Regions from separate parts of the Methylobacterium currus genome, predicted to be linked through region 1. Evidence: riboswitches for the same ligand, from Rfam matches in the RefSeq annotation. Region 1 holds a riboswitch; the other holds the start of a gene.

What was found. Region 1 has a riboswitch for ZMP and ZTP ahead of DA075_RS31870 (LysE family translocator). Riboswitches for the same ligand answer to the same signal wherever they lie in the genome.
Region 2: linked by a shared signal. The riboswitch ahead of DA075_RS15310 (bifunctional folylpolyglutamate synthase/dihydrofolate synthase) and the one ahead of DA075_RS31870 (LysE family translocator) in region 1 are both predicted to bind ZMP and ZTP.

The regions. Positions count from the first base shown of each region.
Region 1 is NZ_CP028844.1:373,211-377,613, forward strand. It holds gene DA075_RS31860 (DUF1501 domain-containing protein) at 1-622, opposite strand, end outside; gene DA075_RS31865 (DUF1800 domain-containing protein) at 628-1,995, opposite strand; ZMP/ZTP riboswitch at 2,137-2,217, shown strand; gene DA075_RS31870 (LysE family translocator) at 2,233-2,865, shown strand; gene DA075_RS31875 (cobyric acid synthase) at 2,884-4,332, opposite strand.
Region 2 is NZ_CP028843.1:3,264,850-3,269,252, forward strand. It holds gene DA075_RS15295 (copper chaperone PCu(A)C domain-containing protein) at 1-710, shown strand, start outside; gene DA075_RS15300 (hypothetical protein) at 789-1,175, opposite strand; gene DA075_RS15305 (Lrp/AsnC family transcriptional regulator) at 1,443-1,925, opposite strand; ZMP/ZTP riboswitch at 2,052-2,136, shown strand; gene DA075_RS15310 (bifunctional folylpolyglutamate synthase/dihydrofolate synthase) at 2,196-3,485, shown strand; gene DA075_RS15315 (LrgB family protein) at 3,482-4,198, opposite strand; gene DA075_RS15320 (CidA/LrgA family protein) at 4,195-4,403, opposite strand, start outside.

The DNA.
Region 1 (4,403 bases):
CCGGGTCGCGGGCCTCGTAGAGGCCGAGCACCCGGCGGCCGAGCTCGTCGCTCGCCCGCGGCAGGCGCGGCGGCGCCCAGCCGAGGACCGGGGCCGGCCCGCGCAGGATCAGGGGCGGCACCACGCCGATGCCGAGGGCGGTCCGGGGCGGGATCCCCTCGCCGGCCGGCAGGGCGGCGGCGAGGCGGTTGAGCCAGCCGCTCGCGGTGAAACCGGGGCCGGGCTGGCCGCTCTCGAGCACGTCCTGCCCGTCGAAATGAGAGCGTTCGCGGTAGCCGGTGGCAGCCGCATGCACCACCAGGGCCTGGCGGGTGGCATAGAGCCGCGCGAAGGTCGGCAGCGCCGGATGCAGGGCGAAGAAGCCGTCGAGGGGCAGAGCCGCCGCCGGCCCGTCGCGGGTGAGCGCGATGCCGGGACGTAGAGCGGCATAGGCCGGGTCGCCCAGGGGCGCCACCGCCGAGAGGCCGTCGAGGGCGCCCCGCAGGATCACCACCACGAGGCGGGCGTCGCGGGCGCCCGGCGCGGCGTAAGCGGTGCGGGGGATGGCGCCCCAGGCGAACAAAGCGCCGGCGGTGCCGAGGATCGCCCGGCGGCTCGGGTGGACATCGCACGATTCCGTCATGGGGATCACCGTCGCTGGAACTCGGGGGCCATCAGGACGAGGGCGATGGCTTGCGCCCGGCTCTCGGCCCGGCGCAGCGCCGTGCGGGTCTCGTCGGTGGCGAGCGGCCCCAGCACCGACTCGGCAAAGGCCGCCGGGTCGGTGCCGGCGGCGAGCTGGCCCGTCCGGGCGGCGAGGTCGAGCCGCGTGCGCAACCCCTCCGGCGAGGCCCAGGCGCCGGCATCGTCGGGATAGCCGTTCGGGGCCGGGGCGGACCAGAATGGCTGGCCGAGGGCGGCGAGCCCGTTCATCACCATTCCGGGATGGGGCGCGAGGGCGAGGCCGCGCAAGGCCGCGACCAAGAATTCCTGCGGCGAGCGGATCTTGCGCTGAACCGGGTTCCAGGCCTCCGGCGCCTCGATCAGCGCCAGCGACACCCGCGACAGGTCGCCGTCCTGGTCGATGAAGGTCTGGGCGAGGCGCGCCACCAGGGCGGGGGGCGGATCGTCGGCGACGAAGTGGCGGGCGAGCCGCAAGGCGACGTGGCGGGCGGTCGCGGGATGCACCGCGAGGTCGTCGAGAGCCATGCGCAGCTGCTCGGGCCCGACATCGAGATAGGTGCGGCCCAACAGCGTCACCGCGCCCGGCTCGTGGGCGGCGCGTCGGAAGGCGGTCGCACCCGGCAGGCCCGCAGCCTGGCCGTCGCGCTGCAGCGACCAGCCGGTGAGGATGCGGGCGAGCGCCGTCACGTCGGCTTGGCCGTAGCCGCCCTCGCTGCCGAGGGTGTGCAGCTCCAGGAGCTCGCGGCCGAGATTCTCGTTGAGGCCCTTTCCCTGGCGCTGGCCCGCCGGCGAGTTGGGGCCCACCGAGGCGATGTTGTCGAGGTAGATCAGCATCGCCGGATGGGTGGCGGCGGCGAGCAGCAGGTCGCGAAACCGCCCGAGCACGTGCGGGCGGATCGCCTCGCGCTCGAAGGCGCCGGCGCTGACCCGCAGGTTCGCCCCCCGCACCACCGAGACGGTGAAGTGGTTGGCCCAGAACCAGACCAGGCGCTCGACGAGGCCGGTGGGCGCCTGTTGCGCCAGGGCGAGGCGGGCCGCCACCTCGGCCTGGTAGGTGCGCTCCGGGATCGGCGGCGCCGGCGGGCCTTCCGGCGTCGGGGCGTCCAGGTTGCCGGCCCGGGCGAGCTTGCGGCTCTGATCCTCCGCCTGGAGGGCGGTGAGCAGGGTCGACGCGGAGGAGAGGCTCGGCCCGCCCGGCAGGGGGACGACGCCCGCCTGAATCTCGCCGCGCAAGACCTCCTCGACCGGCTCCGCCCGGGCGAGGTCGCCCGGACGGGCGCCGAGCCCGAAACGCCCGAGGGCGAGCGCCGTCCAGCGCGGATCGACCGCCATGCCCGTGCCCTCCCCTTTCGTCAGCCACCCTCATGACGCGCCGCAAGGGCTTAACCGATGCTGAGCGGGAGATGACGGTTTCGTAAGGGTACGCCGGCGAGACGTCGTCTCGACGGGCGAGGGCGTCGGCGATAGGATCCCTCACCCTCGCGTGACTGACGCTTGAGATGGGGCACCATCGGGGAGCGCGAAGGGCCGTCGCCGCGCGTCTGGGCATCCTCCTGCAAGGGAACGACGATGCCCGCCTCAAGCAACCTCCTCGCCTTCGCGGCGATCGCGCTCGGCATGGTCCTGACGCCCGGACCCAACATGATCTACCTGATCTCGCGCTCGATCTGCCAGGGCAGGACGGCGGGCCTGATCTCGCTCGGCGGCGTGGCCCTCGGCTTCGTCGTCTACATGCTCTGCGCGGCCTTCGGCATCACCGCGCTCGTCCTCGCGGTGCCCTATGCGTACGACGCGGTCCGCCTCGGCGGCGCGGCCTACCTGCTCTGGCTCGCCTGGCAGGCCGTCCGGCCCGGCGGCCGCTCGCCCTTCGAGGTCGAGGACCTGCCGAAGGACAGCCCTCGCACGCTGTTCCTCATGGGCTTCCTGACCAACCTGCTCAATCCGAAGATCGCCGTCATGTACCTGTCGCTGCTGCCGCAATTCATCGATCCGGCGGCCGGGAGCGTGCTGGGCCAGGCGCTCGTGCTCGGCACGGTGCAGATCGTCGTCAGCGTCCTGGTCAACGCGCTCATCGCGGTCTCGGCCGGATCGATCGCGCTGTTCCTGACCCGGCGGCCGTCCTTCGCCGTCGTGCAGCGCTGGGTGATGGGAACGGTGCTGGCCGCCCTCGCCGTCCGGATGGCGACGGAGGCCCGCCGCTAAAATCGCGGGGGCCGCCGCTCACGGCCGGCCGCCGCCCGCCAGCGCCAGCAGCCGGTCGCAATCGACATGCGCCTCGAGGTGGTCGGCGAGGCCGTCGAGCACGCTGTCGATCACCGCTTCGTAGGCCTCCGGCCCCGGCGCGGTGCCGAGTCGGTTCAGCCACAGGGCACGCTGGCCCTCGTCGGCGAACAGGCCGTGCACGTAGGTGCCGCAGACGAGCCCGTCGGCCGACACGGCGCCGTCAGGGCGGCCGCAGGCGAGGCGGAGCAGCGGCCGGGCCGCGTCGGGCCCGTCGGTTTCGCCGACATGCATCTCGTAGCCGGTGAACGGCGTTCCGTCCGGCAGGCTGACGCCGCGCGCCGCGGCGAGCCGCTTCTCGGCCGTGAGCACCGTCGCGACGTCGAGGAGGCCTAAGCCCGCCACCGTGCCGGGCGGCCCCTCGATGCCCTGCGGATCGCTCAGAGTGGTGCCGAGCATCTGGTAGCCGCCGCACAGGCCGAGCACCCGCCCGCCGCGGCGGCGATGGGCCAGGATGTCGATGTCCCAGCCCTGCCGGCGCAGGAAGGCGAGGTCGGGGATCGTGGTCTTGGAGCCCGGCAGCAGCACGAGGCCGGCCTCGGCCGGGATCGGCCGGCCGGGCTCCACCAGCACCACGCTCACCCCGGGCTCGGCCCGCAAGGGATCGAGGTCGTCGAAATTGGCGATGCGCGGCAGGACCGGCACCGCCACGACCTTTCCGCCCGGCCGCTCGGCGCCGCGCAGGCCGAGCACGTCCTCCGCCGGCAGCCGCGCGGCGTCCGGGAAATGCGGGATCAGCCCGAGCGCTTCCCAGCCGGTGCGGGCGGCGATCAGGTCCATGCCGTCGGAAAACAGGTTCGGGTCGCCGCGGAAACGGTTGACGAGGAAGCCCCGCACCATCGCGGCATCCTCGGGATCGAGCACCGCCTTCGTGCCGACGAGGCTCGCGATCACCCCGCCGCGGTCGATGTCGCCGAGGAGCACCACCGGCGTGCCGGTGGCACGGGCAAACCCCATATTGGCGATGTCGCCCCGGCGCAGGTTCACCTCCGAGGCCGAGCCCGCGCCCTCGACCAGCACCAGGTCGGATTCGGCGCGCAGCCGCCCGAAGCTCTCGACGACCGCCGCCAGCAGCCGCGGCTTCCAGGCCTGGTACTCCCGGGCCCGCGCGGTGCCGACCATCCGCCCCTGCACCACCACCTGCGAGCCGGTCTCGCTCTGCGGCTTCAGGAGCACCGGGTTCATGTGCACGGACGGCGCGACGCCCGCCGCGCGGGCCTGGAGCGCCTGGGCCCGGCCGATCTCGCCGCCATCGGCGGTGACGGCGGCATTGTTCGACATGTTCTGCGGCTTGAACGGCCGCACCCGCAGGCCCCGCCGCGCGAAGGCGCGGGCGAGCCCGGCGACGATCAGCGACTTGCCGACATCCGAGCCCGTGCCCTGGATCATCAGGGCCTTGGCGCCCTCTCGCGCGGGCATGTCTCGCACAGGCATGACTCCTCGGGGGTTTGCCGGCCACG
Region 2 (4,403 bases), on a different contig from region 1:
GCGCCTATCCGTCGTATCACGGCACGGTCTCGGAGGGCGTGAAGACGATCACCTGGAAGGGCGGCTCCCTGCCCGACGACCTTTACGACGAGTTCGTGTTCCAGGCCCGCCTCACCGATGCGGTCGCGCCGGGGGGCACGGTCTACTTCCCGGTGCGCCAGGATTGCGACGGCGCCGTCGTCGACTGGCGCGAGGTGCCGGCCGCCGGCCAATCCGCCCGCGACCTGAAGACCCCGGCCCCGGGCGTGCGCATCGTGGCGGCCGCCGCCGCGGCGCCGGCCGCGCCGGCCTCCGTCAAGGCCGGCGACCTCACCATCGAGGCCCCGTGGATCCGCGCCACCCCCGGGGGCGCCAAGGTGGCGGGCGGCTACCTGCAGGTCACCAATACCGGCAAGGAGCCCGACCGGCTGGTCTCGGCCTCGATCCCGCTCGCGGGACGGGGCGAGGTGCACCAGATGGCGATGGACAAGGGCGTGGCGAAGATGGCGCCGGTGGAAGCCGGCCTCGTCATCAAGCCCGGCGAGACCGTGGTGCTCAAGCCCGGCGGCTACCACCTGATGTTCATGGACCTGACCGGCCCGGTGAAGGCCGGCGACGCCGTCGAGGGCACCCTCACCTTCGCCCGCGCCGGGACGGTGCCGGTGCGCTTCGCCGTCGGCGCCATCGGCGCCGCGGCGCCGGAGGCCGCGGGCGGGCACCAGCATCATTGATAGGCAAAGGGCGGCGACCATGTGCGGTCGCCGCCCTCTCCCGGCTTGTGGCGACGTCCGGCCGATGGCGTCAGGCGGTCACGCCCGGTCCGGAGCGAGGCCGGCGGCGGCGAGCAGCGCCTGGTCGAGGCCGTCGTTGCCGGCCGACAGCGCCTCGCGCAGGGCGGCCTCGTCGGCGTAGATCATCACGTCGCAGGCATCCTGCGCCGGATCGGCCCCATCATGCAGACAGGTGCGGATCACGTAACGGTGGTCCGAGGTGCGATAGAGCGTCTGAGTGACCGGCACGGGATCGCCGGGCCGGCTCGTCGTCCGGCCGATCGGGACCGCGAACAGGCTCACCGGGTCCGGCATGGTCCCCACCCTTCCGACGATCGGGTGCGGCTCGGCGCCCTCGCTCCAGCGCGCGCTCCGGGTCCGGGGCGGCGTTGGCACGGTGGGATCGTGGCGGTCCGGCCTCGTCATGCTGCGGCCTCTGTCATCCTGCCGTCGTGCGCCTCAGGCAATGAAGTCGAGTAGTCTCGGCGGACATACACCCTAGGGTCCTCGCCCCGGCGGTATAATATCAACTCGGAGTTTCGGCTGCGCGCTGTCCTGCCCTCGCTCAACTCTCGCGGACGGTCCGACGATCGCGCCAGCCCCCATCCGACAGTCCCGACTTTTAGGGCAGAGTGGCGCGAGAGTCAGTCTCTTACAGTAAAGTGCTCCCAGTCCCCGCGAGCGGCGGCGTGATCACAGCTCGGCCGCGGGCCCGTCGAGGGGGGCGATCGGCTCGTCCTTGATCTGGTCCAGAGCGAGCGCCGTGCGCACCGTGCGCACGTTGGGCAGGCCGGTCAGGTGCCCGACGAGCTGCTGGAAGGCGCCGAGATTCGGCGCGACGCATTTGAGCAGGAAGTCGGTCTCGCCCGAGAGGGTCCAGCATTCCCGCACCATCGGCCAGTCGCGCATCTCGGCCGCGAAGGCGGCGAGCTCCGCCTGGCCTTGGGCTGCGAGTTGCACCATGGCGAAGCACATCACCTCGTAGCCGAGCGCCTTCGGCTCCAGCAGGGCGCGGTAGCCGCGGATGATGCCCGCCTCCTCCAGCGCGCGGACCCGGCGCAGGCAGGGCGGCGCCGACAGGCCGACGCGCCGCGCCAGCTCCACGTTGGTGATGGAGCCGTCGGCCTGCAGCTCCCGGAGGATCGCCCAGTCGATGGCGTCGAGGCGGGCGGGCAAGGCGGCGGGCGATCCTGGCGGGTGGGGACGGGAGACCCGGTGAGTAGCCGCCCGCCGGGGCCGGCACAAGGTGACGCAACGGCCTCGCGCGCCGGTTGCCCGTCTCCGCCTCGTCTCTTATGGGGGGCTGTCCCGCGTGACTGGCGAGGTTCAAGGTGGTCCGACCACCGGGGAGCGCGGGATGTCGCCGCCGCTCGCCTGGGCACCCTCCCCGCACCGACCGACGGGTGACCCATGACGCCGACGCCGACGCCCAAAATGCCTTCATCCGTGCCCTCACCCTCCGACGCTCTCCCCCTGTGCACCGTCCTCGGCCGCCTCGACCGCCTGACCGACTGGGAGAAGCGGCCGCGGGGCGGGATGCGGGTCGGCCTCGAGCCGATGCGCGACCTGCTGCACCGGCTCGGCACGCCGCAGGCGTCCTTGCGGGTGATCCATGTCGGCGGCACCAAGGGCAAGGGCTCGGTCTGCGCGCTGATCGAGGCCGGGCTGATGCGGGCCGGCCTGCGGGTCGGGCGCTACGCCTCGCCCCACGTCGAATCGGTCACCGAGCGGGTCTGCCTCCAGGGCCGGCCGGTGGAGGATGCGCGCCTCGCGCTCGCGCTCGCCCGGGCGCTCGACGCCCACGAGGCGGCGGGCCGCGACGGCACGGCGGGCCGGGACGCGACCTGGTTCGACGTGCTGACGGCCGCCGCGCTCACGATCTTCGGCGAGGCGGAGCTCGACTGGGCGGTGATCGAGGTCGGCCTCGGCGGGCGGCTCGATTCGACCAACGCGGTGGGGAGCGAGGTCGCGGTCGTCACCAACGTCGCCCTCGAGCACACCGAGATCCTCGGGCACACCCGCGCGGCCATCGCCGCCGAGAAGGTCGGCATCCTCAAGCCCGGTGCGGCGCTCGTCACCACGCTCAGCCCCGACGACGAGGCCGGAGCGGTCGCATCCGCCCGCGCCGCCGCCCTCTCGTGCCCGGTGCTGCGGCCGGGGCTTCCCGACGGCGCCTCGATCGACGAGGAGAATGCCGCCCTCGCCGGCCTCGTCCTCGACCATCTCGGCCGCCGGGGCGCGCTCGGCCGCGACGGCACCCCCCTGCGTTCAAGCTTCCTCGACGCCGCTGCCCGCGCGAGCGCTCGCCTGCCCGGGCGGCTCGAGCGCCGGCGGATGCGGACCGCCACCGGTGCGGTGCCGGTGGTGCTCGACGGAGCCCATGTGCCGTTCAACCTCGCGGCGGTCCTGCGCGACCTCGCGCGCGCGCCCGACCTCCCGGGTCCCTGCACCGCCCTCGTGGCTCTGGCGGGCGACAAGGACGCGGCGGGGTTCCTCGCGGCCCTGGCCCGGCACGGGGCGAGCGTGGTCGCGACCGAGATGCCGGAGCGGCGCGGGCACGCCGCCGCGGCGCTCCGGGCGCTCGCCGCGGCCGAGGGGATGGAGGCCGAGGCGGTGGCCGCCCCGGATGCAGGCCTCACCCGTGCGGCGGACCTCGCCGCACTGCGGGGCGGCTGGCTCCTGGTGACCGGCTCGCTCCACCTCGTCGGGGCCTTGCGGGCGGCGACGGAGGCCTAACGCAGCACCGACAGCGCCAGCGGCACCAGCACGGCGGTCAGGAAGGCGTTGAGACCCATGGCGATGCCAGCGAAGGTGCCGGCGACCTCGCTGACCTGAAAGGCGCGGGCGGTGCCGATGCCGTGGGCGGCCAAGCCCGCCGCGAAGCCGCGGGCGCGGTAATCCCTTATCCCGAGACGGTCGAGGAGCGGCGTGACCATGATCGCGCCGAGGATGCCGGTGAGGATCACCAGCACGGCGGTCAGCGTCGGGTCGCCGCCGAGCGCCGAGGTGATGCCCATGGCGACGCTGGCGGTCACGGATTTCGGCGCCAGCGCGATCAGGATCGGATCCGGCACGCCGAGGAGCTTCGCGGTGCCGATGCCGGTGACGAGGGCGACCGTGGAGCCGACCGCCAGGGCGGCCAGCATCGGCACCAGCACCCGGGTCACGGTCTTGCGGTGCTCGTAGAGCGGGATCGCCAGCGCCACCGTGGCGGGGCCGAGCAGGAAGTGCACGAATTGCGCGCCCTCGAAATAGACCGCGTAGGGCGTGCGGGTGACGACCAGCACCAGGCCGACCATCCAGATCGCGTGCAGCACGGGGTTCGCCAGCGGATGGCGCCCGGTGGCGGCGGAGATCCGGTCGGCGATGACGTAGGCGGTGAGCGTCACGGTGAGCCACAGGAGCGGCGTGCGCGACAGGAAGACCCAGAGGGCGAACTCGCCCGTCATCGCCCGGTCCGCCGCGCGACATACGAGAAGGTGGTGACCGTGGCGACGAGCGCCAGCGCCGTCGAGACCACCAGCGCGACGGCGAGCGCGAGGCCGTGGGCGGCCAGCACGTCGAGCCGGCCGATCACCCCGGCGCCCGCCGGCACGAACAGCAGCGACAGGTGGGCGAGCAGCCCCTTGCCGGTCCGCTCCAGCGTGCCGTCGG